Linked DNA regions of Chelatococcus sp. YT9. The protein of the gene in region 1 interacts with the protein of each later gene in a pairwise test. Links are inferred from orthologs where the notes say so. Each region holds a gene or a part of one and is shown on either strand. Other genes may lie near its edges. The genes, in order: hflC and ftsH.

What was found.
Region 2: the proteins of hflC (region 1) and ftsH interact in binary tests that used the Escherichia coli proteins (3 or more experiments, as listed by UniProt). The link is inferred for Chelatococcus sp. YT9 from one-to-one orthologs.

The regions. Positions count from the first base shown.
Region 1 is NZ_JAHBRW010000001.1:2,585,838-2,597,475, reverse strand. What follows is about bases 4,137-7,136. They hold hflC (protease modulator HflC), read right to left. Parts: upstream 6,105-7,136; coding sequence 5,169-6,104; downstream 4,137-5,168. Other genes in these bases: hflK (FtsH protease activity modulator HflK), read right to left, coding at 6,101-7,136; KIO76_RS11835 (DUF2065 domain-containing protein), read right to left, coding at 4,834-5,028; KIO76_RS11840 (DegQ family serine endoprotease), read right to left, coding at 4,137-4,653. Outside these bases: KIO76_RS11860 (Lnb N-terminal periplasmic domain-containing protein), read left to right, coding at 1-249; lipid kinase YegS, read left to right, coding at 256-1,221; KIO76_RS11850 (phosphatase PAP2 family protein), read right to left, coding at 1,140-1,895; KIO76_RS11845 (lipid kinase), read left to right, coding at 2,169-3,077; more of KIO76_RS11840, read right to left, coding at 3,166-4,136; more of hflK, read right to left, coding at 7,137-7,246; KIO76_RS11820 (dihydrofolate reductase), read right to left, coding at 7,538-8,065; KIO76_RS11815 (thymidylate synthase), read right to left, coding at 8,207-9,001; KIO76_RS11810 (hypothetical protein), read right to left, coding at 9,320-9,730; KIO76_RS11800 (SspB family protein), read left to right, coding at 10,516-11,124; fumC (class II fumarate hydratase), read left to right, coding at 11,301-11,638.
Region 2 is NZ_JAHBRW010000001.1:1,104,402-1,113,899, forward strand. Bases 6,631-9,498 are described here. They hold ftsH (ATP-dependent zinc metalloprotease FtsH), read right to left. Parts: upstream 9,092-9,498; coding sequence 7,169-9,091; downstream 6,631-7,168. Other genes in these bases: glmM (phosphoglucosamine mutase), read right to left, coding at 6,631-6,897; tilS (tRNA lysidine(34) synthetase TilS), read right to left, coding at 9,258-9,498. In the rest of the region: serA (phosphoglycerate dehydrogenase), read right to left, coding at 1-1,372; KIO76_RS05050 (phosphoserine transaminase), read right to left, coding at 1,584-2,750; KIO76_RS05055 (outer membrane protein), read right to left, coding at 2,990-3,874; KIO76_RS05060 (outer membrane protein), read right to left, coding at 4,326-5,147; more of glmM, read right to left, coding at 5,548-6,630. UniProt on the Escherichia coli protein: Acts as a processive, ATP-dependent zinc metallopeptidase for both cytoplasmic and membrane proteins. Plays a role in the quality control of integral membrane proteins.

The DNA.
Region 1 (11,638 bases):
ATGGTGAACCGCATCGTGCCGGGCCTGCCGATGGATTACCGGCTCGTACTTTCAGGCTACTTGCCGGAATATATCCACGATGTTGGCGGCCTCGAGACCAACTACAGCGTGGCCGAACTCAGAGCACGAGGCCGGATCACGGAACGCGCTATCGCGGCTGACGCAAACCCGGACTTTTCCCAGGCCATCCGTGCCAACGTGCCCGGCATCCCTGAACCCATGACCGCGATCACACACGGCAACAGGTGATGGATCATGACCAACATCCGCGTCATCCTTCACGGAAAGGCGGCTGGTAACGCGGAGGTGCGCCACGCGGTCCGCGCCTTGCGGCGGGACGGCCACGGCGTCAGCGTCCGGGTGACCTATGAACCAGGCGATGCGGCGCGGATGGCGCAGGAGGCCGTGGAGGCCGCGCGCCAGGGCGACGTCGATGTCATTGTGGCGGGCGGTGGCGACGGCACCGTCAATGAGGTGTTTTCAGCTGGTTTGACGGCACGTCCGCCGGATCGTTGCTCATTTGGTATTCTGCCGCTCGGCACGGCCAATGATTTCGCCCGCTCAGCCGACATACCCGTCGCCGATATGACCGCCGCCCTGCGGATCGCGGTGGAAAGGCGAGCGTGCATCATTGATGTCGGGCGCATCAACGAGCGGAACTTCATCAATGTGATGACCGGCGGCTTTGGATCCCGCGTGACGGTGGAAACCGATCCCGAACTGAAGCGCCGTCTCGGCGGCTTCGCCTATCTGCTGACAGGGCTTAGCCGGTTTCGGGAGCTCTCGTCGAACAGTGGGCGTTTCATCGCTGAGGACTTTGAATGGGAGGGACGCTTCCTTGCCCTTGCGATCGGCAACGGGCGCCAGGCAGGCGGGGGCATCCCGCTCTGCCCCGATGCGCTGATCGACGACGGCCTGCTCGATCTGATGATCCTGCCGGAACTCGGCGCGGAGGAGCGTCTGGACGCGCTCAGCCGCCTGCTCAGCCAGGGCGCGGCTGGTATCGAAGAATTGCTGGTGCGCGTTAGAAGCCCTTGGATCGAGTTCACATCGGATGAGGTCCTGCACGTCAATCTCGACGGTGAGCCGATGCACACGACGCTGTTCCGCGCGGTCTGCCAGCGCCGTGCGCTGGCTGTTCACCTCGGCTCGACAGCACTTCTCGGGCCAGGCTCGGGCGCCAAGGGCGCAACGTCGCTGCGAGCGGACCACCGTCCTTGAGCGAAAACCAGCACCAGCCAGCACGTCATGGCCCAAGCCGCCCCGGCGCACCAGCCCGCCAGCACGTCGCTCGGCCAGTGCACGCCCAGATAGAGCCGGCTCAAGCCGACCAGGAGCGTCAGCCCGATTGCAACCGCGAGGATATACATACGAACGACGCGCCGCTTCTCAACCCGCGCCAGGAGCACGCCAATCGTGAGATAGGTAATGGCAGAGAGCATCGCATGGCTGCTCGGGAAACTGAGCGAATGGATATCGACGAGATGGGCCACAAGGTCGGGCCTCGGCCTGTCGAAACGCAGCTTGAGAAGATGTCCGAGAAGAAGTCCGCCCCCCATGGATACAGTGATCAATAAGGCAATGGCGCGCTTGTGCACGAGTATGAGATAACCGATCACCACTATAACGATCAGCACCAGCACCGGAATGCCGCCAAGGCTGGTGATGTCGCGCATGACGATTTCCAGCCACCGCGGACCAATGGGATCAGCAATATCAGCAGGATTGCGCAAGGCGAGGAGAATCCCCGTGTCGAACGCCTCCAGCTCGCCCGCGCGCATTTCCTCGGCAACCGCAAGGAAGCCGAGGATCCCGCCCGCCACCACCAGGAGAGCAATCACTAGGCCGACTTCGCGCAGCGCCCCTTTCGATATGGCCGTGAAATCGAAGCCCAAGCTTTGTCCTCCTTATGCCCTTGCGACGCCATGGACGCTCCACGATCTATCTCTAGATAGAGGTAGACTTGGTTCGGAGCACCCCTTCTGAGGCCACAAAAGCAATGTCGTCACCCCGCAGGGTTCGAGCCGGTTCAAGGGATGCAGCTTTCTACCAGAGCGAGGCCCGCATTCCGCAGTGAAGCGGCTGTCCCGCACTTCCCGTCTTCAGGACAATTTTAATCCCTTCAACAGAGCGTCAAACAGCGCCCATGCCGTGAGGCATCCACTGACATGGCGCAGCTCCACGTGGAGATCATCTTGCCAGAAGCCGCACGCAAGGCCCTGCTCGTTATAAATCGCCATGCACGCAACGGGTATCCCCTTCCGGAGGCAGCACTCGATCGCCTTCGCGCCGGCGGCATCGAGCTCATGGAGGCTGATCCGCTTGACGTCGCGGTGTCTATCGACAACGCACGCGCTTCAGGGTGCAACTGTGTCATCATCGGCGGCGGCGATGGCACCCTGAACAGGGCGGCCCCCGCCCTCTCGCGGACCGATCTGCCGCTCGGGATCCTTCCGCTCGGCACCGCCAATGATCTTGCCAGAAGCCTTGCCATACCCGCCTCGCCGATCGACGCGGCCGGAATTATCGTCGAAGGGCATCACCGTCCGATCGATCTCGGTGAGGTGAACGGCGTTCCTTTCTTCAATGTCGCCAGTATCGGCTTCAGCGCCGACCTCGCGCACGAACTGACGGCCGACGCCAAGAAGCGCTATGGCACCCTGGGCTACGCGCTGGCAGGCCTGCGCATCCTGGCCCGGATGCGACCCTTCACGGTGACGATCGAGCATGACGGCAAACGCGAGGTCATCCGTACGGTCCAGGTGTCGGTTGGGAACGGCCGGCATTATGGTGGGGGCCTTACCGTGGACCTCGACGCGCGACCGGATGACGGCTTGCTGCACGTCTACAGTCTTGGCGTCGAGCACTGGTGGCAATTGCTGGCGCTGCTCCCCGCCTTGAAGCAGGGCACTCACGGACGATGGCGCGACGTCTACACCTTCACCACGACGGCCTGCACAGTCGAGACACGCCGGCCTCGCAGCATCAACACCGATGGAGAGCTCACGGGCAAGACCCCGGCGAGCTTCCATGTCATCCCGGGAGCCGTCGAGGTGTACACGCGTCCGCTGGCCTAAGAAAATGGCCGCCCCGAACTCCGGGGACGGCCATTATGACGAGTTCTGCCTGGTGTCGCTGTTGCGGAAAGCCGCCGCTCCGCCCTGTCTACTCGATGGTGACGGCGACGAAGCGCACTTCACCCTGAGCATTGGCGACGAGAAGGAGCGCTGACTTTTTGCCATCCTTCTTCAAGGCCTCGACACGCTTGGTGACGTCGGCCGGCGACGAGACCGACTCCTGGCCGACTTCCATGATGATATCGCCACTCTGGATGCGCTTGTCGGCAGCTGAGGAATTCGGATCGACGCGCGTGACGACTACGCCCTTCAGCTCGTCCTTGATCGAGTAGCGGCGGCGCAGGTCGTCGGTGATGCTGGACAGGTCGAGACCGAGTGCCTTGCGCGCCACCGGTTTCTCGGCACCGTTATCCCTCGACACATTCGCCTGCTTCTCCCCGTCCTCGAGACGGCCCAGCTTGACGGTCGCGGTGGTCTCCTTGCCCTTGCGGACAAAGACCACTTCCACATCCTTGCCGACCGGCGTCGCAGCCACCATCCGTGGCAGGTCCCGCGCGCTCTTCACTTCCTTGCCATCGAACTTGGTGATCACGTCGCCAATTTCCATGCCGATGGGCTTGGCGGGACCCTTTTCATCGACGCCCGCGACGAGCGCGCCCCGGGCCTTTTCCAGCCCCAGAGCCTCCGCGGTTTGATCATCGACACCCTGGATGCGAACACCCAACCAGCCGCGGCGCGTCTCGCCGAACTCACGCAACTGGTCGACGACAGTGGAAGCCATCGACGAAGGCACGGCGAAACCGATGCCGACGGATCCGCCCGTGGGAGACAGGATGGCCGTGTTGATGCCGACCACTTCGCCGGCCATGTTGAACAGCGGGCCGCCCGAATTGCCGCGATTGATCGCCGCGTCCGTCTGAATGTAGTTGTCGTAAGGGCCTTGGTCGATATTGCGGTTGTGAGCCGACACGATACCGGCCGAGACAGAGCCGCCCAGCCCGAACGGGTTGCCGATCGCGATCACCCAATCGCCGATCCGCAGTTTGTCGGAATCACCGAATTTCACGGCCTTCAGGGGCTTGTCGGGTTTCACTTTCAGCACGGCGAGATCAAGCTTGGAGTCCTTGCCGAGAAGCTCGGCTTTCAGCTTCGTGCCGTCATTGAAGATGGCCGTGATCTCGTTGGCCTCTCCGATAACGTGGTTGTTCGTCACGATGATGCCCGACGAATCGACCACGAAGCCGGAGCCCAGCGAACTGGCACGGCGCGGCGGCTGAGGCGCATCGCCTCCCTGCCCGCGGCGCTTGAAGAATTCCTCGAACAGATCCTCGAACGGCGTGCCTGGCGGCAACTGCGGCATGGCGCGTTCGCGCGCGGAACCGCCCGTCGTGGCCGCCGAGATGTTCACCACGGCATCCGTCACCTGCTCGGCGAGGTCGGCGAAGGTTTCAGGCCCCCGCGCCACGGCTGGTAAAGGAGCCGCCAGCGTGATGGCCGACACGATCGCTATCGCAGATGCGACCCGCCTCGTCTGCGTCGCCACCACGGACATCGATAACGTCGAAAAACCGGCCATGGAGCCCTCTATCTCTTTGAAATCAACGCCGCCTCTGGGCAGCTCTTATTGAAGCACGAATAAGGCAACCCCGCGACGGCTCCTCTGTCACTTCCCCGTCAACGCGCGCTTGCGGCAACATCATCCGGCACGGAGATCACCGGCCAAGAAAATCGTGTTCAAATCCTGCACTTACAAGTCCTAGACGATGCCGCTTCGCACAATCCAGACGATGAAGACGCCCGCTACCGCCGAGATAACGCCCACCATGCGCATCCGTTCAATCGGGGCCTCCGCGGCTTCTGCGAGCGCCTTGCGCGTGGCGGCCGGAAAAGCCGCGAACACGATCCCTTCAATGGCGAGCAACAGGCCCAACGCAGCCAAGAAATCGGTCATGCCAGGCCCCCGCACGCCATCACAACATGGGTGAAGGAGGGGCGCCCTCCTTCACGTGCACTCTTTTTTGTCTTGTACGCGAGCATGCGGATGCAAGAGGAAAAACGGCCATCACCGTCCGCATCCGGCCGCATGCTCGATCAGGGATTGGTAGCCGGTGCGCCCTGGACGGCGGCAGGCGGCGTGGTCGCGCTGGGCAATTTCCCTGCAGGATCAATGAAGTAACGGAAAAAGTCCGAATTCGGTGAAAGCACGAGACGCGTGCCGCCAGACGCCTGCGCCCCAAGGCTCGATTCGTAAGCCTGCATCGAGCGGAAGAAGGCGAAGAACCCCGGATCCCTGCCATAAGCTTCGGCGTAGACGCGGTTGCTTTCCGCATCACCCTCACCGCGCAGAGTCTCAGCTTTCTGGTTCGCATCGGCCTTGATGACCGTCACCTCGCGATCGGCGCGAGCCCGGATACCTTGGGCAAGCTCGGAACCTTGGGCGCGGATGTCGGCCGCCTCGCGTTGGCGTTCGGTCTGCATGCGCTGGAAGACGGCCTGGCTGTTCTGCTGCGGCAAGTCCACCCGGCGAAGGCGCACATCGACCACCGAAATGCCGAGCCCATTGGCCTGCTTGTTCACTTCCTGGCGGATGCGCTGCATCAATTCCTCGCGGCGCGTACGCACCACGTCGGTGAAGCTCGCGTCAGCCACGTACTGGCGCACGGTTGAGTTGATGATGTTGGCGAGGCGCAGGTTGGCGCCTGCCACATTGCTCACCGTCTGGTAGAAGCGAACGGGATCTGAGATGCGATAACGCGTGAAGGCATCGACCACGAGACGCTTCTGATCAGAAGCGATCACCTCCTGCTCGGGCAGGTTGAGGTCGAGCACGCGCTTGTCGAGATAGACCACGTTCTCGACCAACGGCAACTTGAAATAGAGGCCCGGGTTCGAGATGACCTCGCGCACGCCGCCGAAGCGAAGCACGAGTGCCTGCTGGGTCTGGCTGACGACGAAGGTCGCGCTGTAGAGGACAATCAGAAGGATGAGAACGACAATAATGCCGCCGGTCTTGAGGGCGCTGCTCATCGCGTGGCTCCCTGACGCACGGTGGAGCCCTGCACCGACGGTGCCGACCGCTGCAACTCACCCAATGGCAGATACGGCACGACCCCCTGGTTCTCCTTGGAATCGATAAGCACCTTGTCCGAACCCGACAAAACGCGCTCCATAGTCTCGATGAACATGCGCTCGCGCGTCACGTCGGGCGCGGCCGCATAGGCCTCATAAACTTGGGTGAAGCGCGAGGCTGCACCGCGCGCCTCGGCGACAGCACGTTCGCGGTAGCCCTCGGCGGCCTGGATGATGCGCGAAGCCTCACCACGCGCTTCGGGGACAACGCGGCTCGCGTAGGTCTCAGCCTCGTTCCTGATGCGGTCCTGATCCTGACGGGCAGCCTGCACGTCGCGGAAGGCGTCGATGACCTGCTGGGGCGGGTCCACCTTCTGGAGCTGTACCTGGCGGATCTCGACACCCGCTCCGTATTCGTCGAGCAGCTTCTGCATCGACTGGCGCACCTCCGCCTCGATCGCACCACGGTCGGTCGTCAGCACCGACTGAATGTTACGTCGGCCGACGATCTCACGCATGGTGCTCTCGGCCGCGGCCTTGATCGCCGCATCCGGATTCTGGAGATTGAAGACATAGTCCTGCGGACGCGAGGGGCTGACCTGCCACTGCACCGTGAAATTGATGTCGACGATGTTCTCGTCGCCGGTGAGCATCAGGCTCTCCTCCGGCACCTCGCGCGCCGTCGATACACGACGCGTGGTGTCCCCCGTGCGCTGGCCCACTTCGATCGTGTTGACCGTCGTCACCTGCGGCTTGATCACCGATCCGATGGGATAAGGGAAGTTGTAACGCAGGCCTTCACCGGTCGTGCCGACATAGCGGCCGAAAATCATGTTGATGCCGACCTCGTCGGGACGCACCGTATAGAAGCCGGTGGCCAGCCACAGCAGTACAGCGCCGAGGCCGATCAGGGCTATACCCCGGCCGCTGGCACCACCGCCGCCGCCAGGAATGATGTTGCGCAGCTTGTCCTGGCCACGCCGGATAAAGTCCTCGAGATCCGGCGGGTTACCGCCGCCGCCGCCTCCCGAAGGGCCCGATCCCCAAGGACCGCCGGGCTTTTGGCCCCACGGACCGCCGCTGTGGTTGCTCCAAGACATGCTCAGCCGTTCCTCACTGCCGCCGTGTTTGGGGTCCAGCTCCGCCCAGCACTCAGGCCGGCCAAACCCGATCCCAAACCATCAAGTTTCGCACCATCCAGCGGCCGCGCCCGTTTTCGTACAACAGGTCAGCGGCCTATCCGCATGGCGCGCCCGCGAAGGGTTTGCTCAAGGTTGATGGGTTGCCGAAGGCCCCCATGTCAAGCGCAAGTGGGGTTAAAACCATAGTTCGTCAACTCACGAGGTTATCAGGGATGGCGGGACCCCGCCGAAATCGCGCCATGCCGAGGATCAGCGGGCGCTCTCACCCTGTCCCCGCTCATAATCGATGAAGGTGAATGCATGATCGTCATGAGGCCCCGGCGCATGCTCCTCACGCAGGGTCTCACGAAAATCTGCGGTGTCGAAGGCCGGAAAGACCGTGTCTCCCGCCGGAGCAACATGCACGCGCGTAAGGTAGAGCCGCTGAGCATACGGCAGTGTCAGCGCGTAAATTTCTCCGCCGCCCGCCACCATCACAGTGTCGGCGCCCAGGTGGTCCGCAGCCTCCTCCGCCCGCAGCCGCGCCGCCATCAGATCGTGCGCCACCACGACGCCATCGGGTGCAAAGGCAGGATCGCGCGTTAGCACGACGACGGCCCGTCCGGGCAGCGGCCGGCCGATGGAATCGTAGGTGTTGCGCCCCATGAGCAGAGGGCGCCCCTGGGTCAAGCGCCGAAATCGCTGGAGGTCGGTGCGCAGGTGCCACAGCAGGCGGTTACCTCCGCCGATAACGCCGTTATCGGCCACCGCCGCGATCAGAGCGAGCGGCTTCGTCATCGCGGCACGCAAACGGCACGCTCGGACAGGGAGAAAAGCATCATCACACTCGCTTCACAGGATCTGCCTCACCCGCGCAGAATTGCCAGCCACGATGAATCTGCGTGATTCGGCGCGGCAAAACGAGGTCGGCACGGGCTATCAGACGGCAACCGGCGCCTTGATGGCGGGATGTGGATCGTAGCCTTCGAAGACGATGTCATCGAAGCCGATCTCGAACAGCGAACGGACGGCAGGGTTCAGCCTGAGGTGGGGCATCGGCCTGATATCGCGGGAGAGCTGCAGGCGCGCCTGTTCAAGGTGATTGATGTAGAGATGCACATCCCCGAAGCTGTGCACGAAATCGCCAACACCGAGGCCGCATTCGTGAGCCACGAGATGGGTGAGCAGAGCGTAGCTTGCGATATTGAACGGCACGCCGAGAAATACGTCAGCCGAGCGTTGGTAAAGCTGGCACGAGAGACGCCCATCAGCCACGTAGAACTGGAAGAGGCAGTGGCAGGGGGCAAGCGCCATCTTGTCCAGATCGGCTGGATTCCAGGCGCTCACGACAAGGCGTCGCGAATCGGGGTTGCGCTTGATCTCGTCGATGACCCAGGCGATCTGATCGACGACCTTGCCATCCGGCGCGGCCCAGGAACGCCACTGACGGCCATACACGGGACCGAGATCACCGTTCTCGTCAGCCCATTCATCCCAGATCGAGACACCATGGTCTTTGAGATAGCGGATGTTCGTATCGCCCTTAAGGAACCAGAGCAGCTCGTGAACCACTGATTTCAGATGCACGCGCTTAGTCGTGACCAGCGGGAAGCCTTCCGTCAGATCAAAGCGCATCTGGTAACCGAACAACGACAGGGTACCCGTGCCGGTGCGGTCGGATTTAGAGCGTCCCTCGTCAAGGATGTGGCGCAGAAGATCGTGATAGGCCTGCATGGTCACCTGCCGCATGGGGCGAAGCGCGAAAAAGCGGCTTGAACGATTAGAAACCCGTCAAGCCCTCCATATGGTAACGAAGCGGCGGATCTTCAGCAGCCCTCTTGCGGCATTTCTTGTGCATAACGGATGTGGGGGGCAGCTTCGCTAGCCGGCTGCCCCGCCATATACCCCGGCGCCATGCAATCCTCCGGATGGATCGTCACCCAACCGGATGCGTTCGGACCTGGGATCCCGGTTTTGCGCGCGGTCCGAAACGCCACGTGGCGCTAGCTAACACTGTGAGAGGTCGTTAAAAAATATAAACAAATCAACATATTAATAGTAATAAGCCGCATGCGTCCAGGGTGATACCGTCGTGTAGGCGGCGCGGTGGATCACACGGCGGACCACGTGACGGTGCGTGGCGACAACGTAGTGCCGGCGTACAATCCGGGTTGTCACCACCGGGGTCGAGACGACACGGGTGGTTATGACGCGGGTCCGCACCACGGGAGCGGCAACGACATGAGTGACGACCGGGGCTGTGCGCACATAGACACGCTCACCGAACACGCCGGAAGCCAGCGTGTAGCCCGACACAAAAGGACCTGCGACCGGACCGCCGAAATAGACGGGCCCGCCCGAGATGTAGCCGCCGGTAAAGATAACCTGAGCGGAGGCCGGAGCTGAGATCATCATGCCGCCAGCAATTGCGGCCGCTGCTACAAGCAATGCACGTTTCAACATGTCACTACCTCACAAACGAGATCAGAAAATGCTGATCGAATAAGCAATATTTCTAGGGTGCATTTGGTTTCACGATGCACGCATAACGAGCGTGTATGCGAAAAATACTTTGCATTTCCGTACATTACGGTGCATCCGGTGCCAATTCGGCGGGTACCGCAATACTCGAGATGTCCGCGCCGAGCGAGAGCTTCGACCTTGCCGTTCACGCCACGGTAGCGCGGGGCATGACAGTCCCGACGGCCCCCTCGTATCCCGCTGCTGAATGATCGAGAATGTCGTTGCCGTTCTGATGGGATAGGGGCCGCAGGCGTGGCCTGCGTCAAAAAAATGCAGGGAGCGACGCCCTGATTGTGCATCGGAGGGCAAGACGATCTTCCCAGCGGCCTCCAAGGTCCCTATATTATTCGTGCCGTCGCGAGACGGCTATGGCGATAAACGGCCATCGCAATAAACCTTTCGGACCCGGGGGCGGTACCCGGCGCCTCCACCAAAGGGCAGCGGCTTTCCATTCGGGGCGCGGCTGCCTTTCGGCGGGGGCGAAATAGGATCGACGAGGGTGTAAAGGGTGGACTTTTGCTCGGCATGGTTCCGCCGTTATCGGGCCGAACTTATAGTTGCCAACGACAACTATGCTCCGGTTGCCCAGGCTGCGTAACGCAGTTTAGGTACCCGATTTAAAGTCCCGGCGGTTAGCCCCGTCGGGCGGGGTTCGGAGGCACCTGGCAACAGAAGCCTCCACTTTCTTTTCGTCGTCCGTTGTTTGTCCCAAGCGTTCCGAGCTGATGGCCCAGGATCAAATTCGCTACGATCTCCATGTTCAGGAAGCCTTGCGCGGTGCCGTGCGCAAGATTCTTTCAGAAGTCGCACGTGATGGCCTGCCTGGGGACCATCATTTCTTCATCTCCTTCCGAACGCGCTTCCCGGGCGTCCGGCTGTCGGCGCGGATGCGCGAGCGCTATCCGGATGACATGACGATCGTGCTGCAGCACCAGTTCTGGGATCTTGCGGTCACGGACTATGCCTTCGAGGTTTCCCTCTCGTTCTCCGGCGTGTCCGAGCGCCTGCTTGTGCCGTTTGAGGCTGTCACGGGCTTCTTCGATCCTTCGGTGGATTTCGGACTGAAGTTCGAGACGGACAGTGAAGCGACGGGAGAGGACGCCAAGGACACCGGCTCCGCCGCCACACCCAAGGCGGACGCTGACAAGCCGAGAACCGCGAGCCTTGCTCCGGCGCGGCGCCCTGTTCCGACGGGTGCGACCGAGGAAGTTCGCGATCCACCTGCGAAGGTGAAGCCGGCCGCCAAGGCGCCACCCCCCTCGGAGCCGGCTGAGGCCGGCGCGGAGGCAGGCGCGGAAGTGGTGAGTCTCGACGCGTTCCGCAAGAAGACCTGATCAGTAACAGGTGATCGGTTTTGTGGACCCGCGAGTTGCGCGTCCTTCATCCTCGTGCGGGAAGGCGCGTATCGGCGTGAAAAGCCCTCCCGATTGGCATTTCTCCTGCGCCTGCCTCTCGACTCCTCGGCTCAAGGCTTATATGGCCTGCGCGGAACCGTGACAGGGAGCGCTTGATGTCCAAGACCCGCAGCGAAACTGATTCCTTTGGCCCGATCGATGTTGACGCGGACCGCTATTGGGGTGCGCAGACCCAGCGCTCTCTGCAGAATTTCCGCATCGGCGGCGAACGCCTGCCCCTTCCACTCGTTCATGCCCTCGCGCTGGTGAAGCGTGCCGCGGCGCTGGTGAATAAGGACCTCGGTGCTCTAGACCCCAAGCTTGCGGATGCCATTGCCACAGCCGCCACAGAGGTGATGGACGGCAAGTTCGACGACCATTTCCCGCTCGTCGTATGGCAGACCGGGTCCGGCACGCAGTCGAACATGAATGCCAACGAGGTGATCGGCAACCG
Region 2 (9,498 bases), 1.5 Mb from region 1 along the record:
TCATCGACGGCGCGAACTCCGCATCCACCTTGATGCCCTTGATCGCGACGATGCGCGGCGCCCCGTCAGCGAAGACTGTGCCGACCACGGAACGCTCCTGCTTCTCCGTGACGACCGTCAGCGTGATTAGCGCATCATGCTCGCCCTGGGCCTCGCGCGTCGTCTCTTCGATGACGATGCCGCGCTCCTTGGCAACGCTCGGCGCCGAGACGACATTGATATCCGCCAGCATCGGGCGCAGCAGGCCAGCGACCGCCGCCGAGGTGAGCGCCTTGATCTTCAGCGAGGCGACCGTGCCCTCATACGTGATGTGGACGCTCTTGATCCCCGTTTCCGTCAACTGACCCGCGAAGGACCCAAGATTCTCAGCCAGCGCGATGAAGGGCTTCAGCTTCGGCGCTTCCTCGGCAGTGATGGACGGGAAGTTCACCGCATTGGAGATAGCGCCACGCAGCAGGTACTCGGACATCTGCTCGGCGACCTGGAGCGCGACATTCTCTTGCGCCTCTGTCGTTGCCGCGCCGAGATGCGGCGTGCAGACCACGTTCGGATGGCCAAACAGCGGGTTTTCCTTGGCGGGCTCCTCGACGAACACGTCGAAGGCAGCGCCTGCGACATGGCCGGAGTCGAGGGCCGCACGCAGGGCCGCCTCGTCGACGAGACCGCCGCGGGCGCAGTTGATGATGCGCACGCCTTTCTTCGTCCTGGCCAGCGCCTCGGCAGACAGAACATTCTTCGTCTTTTCCGTCAGCGGCGTATGCAGCGTGATGAAATCCGCGCGGGCCAGAAGATCATCGAGCTCAACCTTCTCGACACCGAGGTCCAGCGCCCTCTCCGGTGAGAGGAAGGGATCGTAGGCGATGACTTTCATCCTCAAGCCGATGGCGCGCTCGGCGACGATGGAGCCGATGTTGCCGCAACCGATGATGCCGAGCGTCTTGGCCGTGATCTCGACGCCCATGAAGCGGTTCTTCTCCCACTTGCCGGCCTGGGTGGAAGCATCGGCGGCGGGGATCTCGCGGGCCAGCGCGAACATCATGGCGATGGCGTGCTCGGCGGTCGTGATCGAATTGCCGAAGGGCGTGTTCATCACGATGATACCCTTGGCGGTCGCCGCCGGGATATCGACGTTGTCGACGCCGATGCCAGCGCGGCCGATGACCTTCAGCGATTTCGCCTCTTCAAGGATCTTGGGCGTGACCTTGGTGGCGGAGCGGATCGCGAGACCATCGTAGTTGCCGATGATGGCGGCGAGCTTGTCCTTGTCCTTGCCGAGATCCGGCTGGAAATCGACCTCGATGCCGCGATCCCGAAAGATCTGCACGGCTGCGGGAGACAGAGCGTCGGAAATGAGAACCTTGGGAGCAGGCATGATGTGGCCTCTCTACTCCCCTCCCCTTACGGAGGGGTTTGGGTGGGGTCGATGGCCCGAGCGCGACGACGAAGCGTTCAGCGCCGGCCTTGAGAATGTTCATCAGCAAGGACGGGGGATGATCATGAGGATCCTGTCCCCCCGCCCTTCTCTTCCGGGGACAAGGAAGAGAGTCTCTGGCGGCGCGCGTGCCGCCTCAGGCGAAGCTGATTCAGGCGAGCTTGGCCTTTTCCTGGGCAAAGGCCCAGTCGAGCCATTCGGTCAACGCCGTCACATCGGCGGTGTCGACTGTCGCGCCGCACCAGATCCTGAGGCCGGGAGGGGCATCGCGATAAGCGCCGATGTCATAGGCGACATCAAGCTTGTCGAGGGCGGCGGCGAGGCCCTTGGCGACGGCGGCGACAGCCTCCGGACCCTTGGCGACCACATCGGCATCGACGATCGACAGGCAGACCGACGTGTTGGACTGCGTCTCGGCGACTTTGGCGAGATTGGCGACCCACGGGGTCTTCGCCACCCAGTCGGCAATCGCTTTGGCGTTGGCATCAGCCCGCGCGACCAGCGCATCAAGGCCACCGAGCGACTTCGCCCATTCCAACGCGTCGATATAGTCCTCGACGCAGAGCATCGACGGGGTGTTGATGGTCTCGCCCTGGAAGATGCCCTCCACGATCTTGCCGCCCTTGGTCATGCGGAAGATCTTCGGCAGCGGCCAGGCCGGCGTGTAGCTCTCAAGCCGGGCGACGGCGCGCGGCGAGAGAATGAGGATGCCATGGGCGCCCTCGCCACCGAGCACCTTCTGCCAGGAGAAGGTGACAACATCGAGCTTCGGCCAGTCGAGGCGCTGGGCGAAGGCAGCCGAGGTGGCGTCGCAGATCGTGAGACCTTCCCGATCGGCGGCGATCCAGTCCGCATTAGGGACGCGCACGCCGGAAGTGGTGCCGTTCCAGGTGAAGACAACGTCGCGGGTCTTGGTATCGACTTGCGTCAGATCCGGCAGTTCGCCGTACCCAGCCTTGATGATGCGGGCATCGGCGAGCTTGAGCTGCTTGACCACATCGGTCACCCAACCTTCGCCAAAGGATTCCCAGGCGAGCATGTCGACCGGGCGGGCGCCGAGCAGCGACCACAGCGCCATCTCGACCGCGCCTGTATCCGACGCAGGCACGATGCCGATGCGGTAGTCGGCAGGCACCTGCAAGATTTCACGGGTGAGATCGATCGCCTGCTTGAGCTTGGCTTTGCCAATCTTGGCGCGGTGTGAGCGGCCTAGCGAACTCGTATCGAGGGCGGCGGCATCCCAGCCGGGGCGCTTCGCGCAAGGGCCAGACGAAAAATGAGGCCGCGCGGGGCGCACGGCGGGCAGCGTCTCTGTCATGTCATTCCATCCTTACAGATGGGCGCCTTCCGTTGGGGGAAGGTGTCCCGCGGATGGAGATACGGGAGATGGGACCGACAGTCAACGGGCGATTGGTACGAAGCTTTCAGACCCACCTTTGCCAACCGCCCGTCGCGTTGATGGGAGACTCCGGCTGCACCTGGCCAGGACAGGGGGGCTCACAGGGCTTGGCTGCTCCTCCGTGTCACCTGCGTCGCCAAGGACGCCTTGCTCGGCATCTAGAATTTCACGCCAACCGCGCCGCGCAAGGCATTGATATCCGCGCGAGCCTTCGAGAACGACATGAAGCGGATGTATTCATACTCACCACGCAAGAAGACGCCGTCGGTCAGAAGCATATCAACGCCCAGCCCCGCCGCCATGCCATAAGCGAATTCGTTGTTCTTTTTCTCGGATAGTGTGGTTGGATTGGGGTCGAGACTAGCCATAGGCCTTCCCATGCCGGAATAATCATAGGCTGTCACTGCCACCGACGCGGACCGATCAATGCTGGCCCGGCCGACTGCCACGCCCATCATCGCATAGGGCATAATAGAGCCAAAGGCATAGCCGGCGCGCGCGCGTAAGGTCATGTAATCCGTCAGTTTGACGGTAGATCGCGTATCCAAACCGACGTTATAACTGTATCGATCCGAAGCAAGATAACTGCGCTGCAGTTGATCCCGCGCCGTTATATCGAGCGCGGTGTGATTGTAGTTGGCTTCAATACCAAGGACCACGTCATCCCACTGGCTGTTATAACCCAGAAAGCCTCCGAAAATCCCCCGCCGCGCATCGCGCTCGGGGAGCGCCGTCCATCCCGAGACGGCGGCTTCGGCCTCGATGATCGTATCCCGAAGCACATGCGCGATGAGATCGCCAGTTGCCCTGCCAAAGTCGACATTCGTATTGGCATAACCGGCCTGCGCACCGACATAGACGCCACTCCAGTCCGCCGCATCGGCTGGCTTGTCATCCATGATCGCGCCGCGCAACGAGGAGTAGTCGAGATCCGCGGCCTGCGCCCCTGTCAATTGGCATGTGAGCGCGCTTCCAGCCAGCAGATACACCATGGTCAGCCGGTTACGCGCCGAAAGATTCATCCCCAAGAATGCCGCCCGCATGGTCCTGTCTTCCTCGAAGCGTGTTTCACGCAGCGCGGCGACACCCCTCCGGTCGTCGCCGCGCGCTCCAACTCACAACGACTCATTACGGCCAGCGGATACTTGACTTTTATGTTTAACGAACGACTAAAGCAAATGCGATAAAAATATCGAAAAGGAAAAACTTATATGCAACGTGTTATTCATAAGAATATCATCTTCGGAATTATCAGAAGATTGCCAATATTTCAGATCCATATACGTCAAAACGACAAATGAAGAACGCTATCCTCATCAGGAATTCTAAATCTGAAATCGACCCATCAGGAACAGCTTTCGCATTGGATACACCAGGCCAAAAAGGAATGGAGCCTGTTGCGTGGAAAGCTGCCTCAGCTCTCAACGCAAACAGGCTCCATGCGATCATAGGCGCCGGCGTCCCGTCCCGCGGAACGCCGCCGGCAGAGCGCGCTTAATAGCTGCGCATCAGAGGCTCATCGACAGCCGCGTAGCTCGGACCGCCCAGCATCCAGCGCAGGCCGATCTTGATGTCGTGCGAGCTCAAATCCTTGAACTTCATCGGGTTATAGACCGAGTTATAACCCGTATAGGTGATCAGGTCACCTGACTCGGCATCGCCCAGATTGAGGTAGCGATAGGCAAGTTCGACAGTGAAATTCGGCGTCACTTCATAGCCCAGGCCGGCGTAGAGTGCCCAGGCGAGATTCCATTTGGACTTATCACGCCCGTAAGCAAGTCCCTGCGTGATGATGTTGGTATCCGTGAACCCCGTGATCGTGTTGCGTGTGACGCCGATGCCCGCGCCAACGAAAGGCGTGATGCCTGACCACGTCCCGAGATCGAAATAAGCATTGAGCAGCGTCGTCCACTCCGTCTTGCCGCCGGAGTATTGGTCTGTCGCATAGCCGGTCGAAAGATAAGGAGCCTCGTATATATCGAGCCCCTTGAAGTTAGCTCTCGCACGATATTCCGTTGTCAGATCGGTGCGGAACCAGTTGTTGAACTTGTAACCGACGCCGACGCCAGCAAAAGGCGCAGCATCAAAGTCTTTATTGATATTGACGACGGTTGTGCCCTGATAGAGCACGTTATCGAGCTTATCGACCTGCTGGTTGCTGAAACCGATATCGCCGCGCAGATACCATCCGCTCATGTCGAGCGGCACCGGAGGCGCTAGCGGGGGTGGCGGTGGCAAGAGATCCGCGGCGAGACCAGCCCCCATGCTCCCCACAACAAAGCTGCCCGCCAGGACGAGAGATTTCATGCCACGCATGAACGAAGTTCCTTCTTGTCAGGGAAGGGTCCGATTGTGGAGCTCCCCACTGCACATGAAGGGACACTCGCATAAAACTCTTAAACAGATCTTAACCTTAATACTTCACCATAATGAGTATTCAGCTTATCGCCTTTCATCGGTGCACAGGACGAGCGGATTTATCCACGATCCCGCCAAGGCGTCGCGAAACACGTTCTTCTTAACAACCTGATTTCACTTAAATTTTTACGAGAGCCTGCGGACGGCGAGGCATAATCGAGAACGCTTGGGTCCGGCACGCCGTTGGCGTGCAAACAACCGGCCCGGAGTACAACGGGTCCGGTTCATCACCAGAACTACCGAAAATGGTAAAGAAGGGGGTCCGCGTAACCTACGCGGCGCGCCCGGACCGGTCGAATCACGCTGCCGCAGCGGCCCGCGTGAAAGCCTCAACGACCTCGTCTACGACGCTCTCGACGAGAGCACGATCGTCACCCTCTCCCATCACGCGGATGAGAGGCTCGGTGCCTGAAGGCCGTATGACCAGGCGCCCGCCTGCGCCGAGCTTCTTACGTGCAGCGTCAACCACCGGCCCGACCAGCTCTTCGGAGAGGGCCTGATCTCTGCGGTAGCGCACATTCTTCAAAATTTGCGGCAACCGCTCGAAGCACTGGCAGATTTCGCTCACCGGGCGGTTGCGTCCCTTGACCACGGCCAGAAGCTGAAGAGCCGCGACGAGCCCGTCGCCGGTGGTCGCATGGTCCGGCATAATGATGTGCCCGGATTGCTCGCCACCGAGATTGTAGCCATCCTGGCGCATACGCTCGAGTACATAGCGATCACCCACCGCGGTACGGACGAGATCAATGCCAATGCCCTGAAGATAACGCTCAAGCCCCAGATTGGACATGATCGTCGCAACGATCCCCGGCCGGGACAGGCGCCCGTCCTCCTTCCAGGAGGTGGCGATGGCCGCCATCAGGCTGTCGCCGTCCACGAGGTGCCCCTTCTCGTCGACGATGATGACTCGATCAGCATCACCATCGAGCGCAATTCCGATGTCCGCACGCGTTTCCCGGACCTTGGCAATCAACGCGGCCGGTGCCGTTGATCCCACATCTCGGTTGATGTTGAAACCGTCGGGCTCGACGCCGATGGAAATAACATCCGCACCAAGCTCCCACAGGGCTTCGGGCGCCACTTTGTAGGCCGCACCGTTGGCGCAGTCGACCACAATACGCAGCCCGTCGAGATCAAGCTGTCGCGGCAACGTCCGCTTGGCAAATTCGATATAGCGCGCATGCACGCTCTCGATACGCTTCGCACGGCCAAGACTGTCGGGTTTTGAGAGGCGCAGGCGGAGATCAGCGTCGATCAACCCTTCGATTTCCTCCTCGACCTCATCGCTCAGCTTGTAGCCATCGGGACCGAACAGCTTGATGCCGTTGTCCTCGTAAGGGTTATGCGAGGCGGAGATCATGACGCCGAGATCACAGCGCATGGAGCGGGTGAGCATCGCAACGGCCGGCGTCGGCATCGGACCGAGCAGCAGCACGTCCATGCCGACGGAGGTGAAACCTGCCACCAGCGCATATTCGATCATATAGCCGGACAGACGCGTATCCTTGCCGATCACCACACGATGGCGATGCTCACCGCGCTGGAACAGAAGTCCCGCCGCCTGCCCGACCTTCAGGGCGAGCTCAGGCGTGATAACGGCATTGGCCAAGCCGCGAATGCCATCTGTTCCGAAATACGCGCGTCTCATATCGGCAGCCTTCTGCTTGTCCTCGGCGGGAGATTCCATCTCAAGGCGCGTTTTACGTCCCTTGCGCGCCATCGCAACCTCCCCAGCCCATACCGCTAGAACCGTACGGATTCTGACGCTTATAGCAGCGCCGTCCGCCGACAGTGACCGAACTTCGTTCAAAAAATATGAGCGAATCTTTCAAGGCGGCCGTCAACGACTGTGTCTCCCAAACAAAAACCTCCGCCGGATGAAACCGGCGGAGGCTTGAAGAGGCTCTTTGGACCAGCAGTCAGACCTGCGGCTGAGGCTCCAGCCCCGTGTCCGGCTCACCACGCGGCCTGTTGCGACCCGTGGTCGGCACGGCTGAGCTACGGCTCGGCGTCTTCGGCTCGCCACTGTCTCGGGTTGGCGGCTTGCCGTTCAGGAGATCACGGATCTCCTCACCGGACAGCGTTTCATACTCCAGAAGAGCCTGCGCCAGCGTTTCCCAATCATCGCGCTTCTCGATGAGGATGCGCCGAGCCTCGTTCTCGCCGTCCTCTATCAATTTGCGGATCTCAGCGTCGATGAGCTTCGCCGTTTCATCGGACATGTTCTGGCTTTGCGCCACCGAATGGCCGAGGAATACCTCCTGCTCGTTGGACTGGTAGCGGACGCGACCGAGCTTGTCGGACATGCCCCATTCCATGATCATCGCTCGTGCGAGGCGGGTGGCCTGCTGGATATCGCCGCTCGCTCCGTTGGTGACCTTGTTGGGGCCGAACTTGAGGATCTCAGCCTCGCGGCCGCCGAAGGTCATGGCGATGCGCGAGACACACCATTCGCGCGTATAGGAGTGACGATCACTTTCCGGTAGCGACATCACCATGCCGAGCGCGCGGCCGCGCGGAATGATAGTCGCCTTGTGGATCGGATCATGGCTCGGCACGTTGAGGCCGACGATCGCATGGCCTGCCTCGTGATAGGCGGTGAGTTCCTTCTCCTCCTGGGTCATGGCCATGGAGCGGCGCTCGGCGCCCATCATCACCTTGTCCTTGGCATCCTCGAACTCGGCCTGAGTGACGATGCGCTTTCCACGCCTCGCCGCGAGAAGTGCACCTTCGTTCACGAGGTTCATCAGGTCGGCGCCGGAAAAGCCGGGCGTGCCGCGCGCGATGGTCTTGAGATCGACGTCGGGCGCCAGCGGAACCTTGCGGACGTGGACGCGCAGGATCTTCTCGCGGCCTGCGACATCCGGGTTCGGGATGACGATCTGGCGATCGAAACGGCCGGGGCGCAGCAAGGCGGGGTCGAGCACGTCCGGACGGTTGGTCGCGGCGATGATGATGATGCCTTCGTTCTGCTCGAAGCCGTCCATCTCGACGAGGAGCTGGTTCAGCGTCTGCTCGCGCTCGTCATTGCCGCCGCCGAGGCCGGCGCCGCGATGGCGGCCGACCGCGTCGATCTCATCGATGAAGATGATGCAGGGGGCGTTCTTCTTGGCCTGCTCGAACATGTCGCGCACGCGGCTCGCGCCGACGCCCACGAACATCTCGACGAAGTCCGAGCCCGAGATCGTGAAGAACGGCACGTTGGCTTCGCCCGCGACGGCACGCGCCGTGAGCGTCTTACCCGTGCCGGGCGGGCCTACGAGCAGCACGCCGCGCGGAATACGGCCGCCGAGCCGCTGGAACTTCTGCGGATCGCGGAGGAACTCCACGATCTCCTGCAGGTCTTCCTTGGCCTCGTCGATGCCGGCGACGTCCTCGAAGGTTACGCGGCCATGCGCTTCCGTCAGGAGCTTGGCCTTGGACTTGCCGAAGCCCATGGCGCGGCCGGCGCCGCTCTGCATCTGACGCGACAGGAAGATCCACGCGCCGATGAAAACAAGCAATGGCAACCAGTTGAATAGAAGCGCGATGAACCAAGGCGTCGAATCCGACGGCGGCTTGGCGGTGATCTGCACGCCCTTCTGGGAAAGCTTGCCCACCAATGAGGGATCATTCGGCGCGAAGGTGCGGAAGGATCCGCCGTTCGTATAGGTGCCTGTAATGTCCTGGCCGGAAATCACCACGCTCGTGATCCGCCCCGCATCAGCATCGTTCAGGAGCTGCGAGTAAGGGATCTCGTTGGCGGTTCCGCGCGAGCCCGGATTCTGGAAGAGCGTGACGAGCGCAAGCACCAATAGGAATATGATGACCCACAGGGCGAAATTGCGGAAATTGGGGTTCATCGGATTAGGTCTTCCTCGTCACTCGGTGGCGGCGTTGTTGTCTGCGAAAGCCGCCGTACGCGCTAATCTAGGGCTCACATCCATGCTTGCCAAGGGAAGAGCCCGAGGAAGTTGGCTTGCGCGCCTGAAAACAGCCGGCGATTGTCTCAGATGCTCGGTCAAAAAGTCAAATATTCCGTATCTTTCCTCGCCGACGTGGGCCTTCCCCGCTCATATGGATGTGACCGCTCCTCGATAGCCTTATCACCGCCCCCCCAAGAGTTCGTTTAAGCGCCTCCCCCCGCGCACGCGCCGCGGAAAGCGCCTCCGTCAACGCTTCAAGGCGCTCGAGGCGCAGGTGGGGACCATCGGCAAGTGACCCAGCCATCCGCGCGATGCCACGCCGCAAAAGGCGTAATTGCACCTCC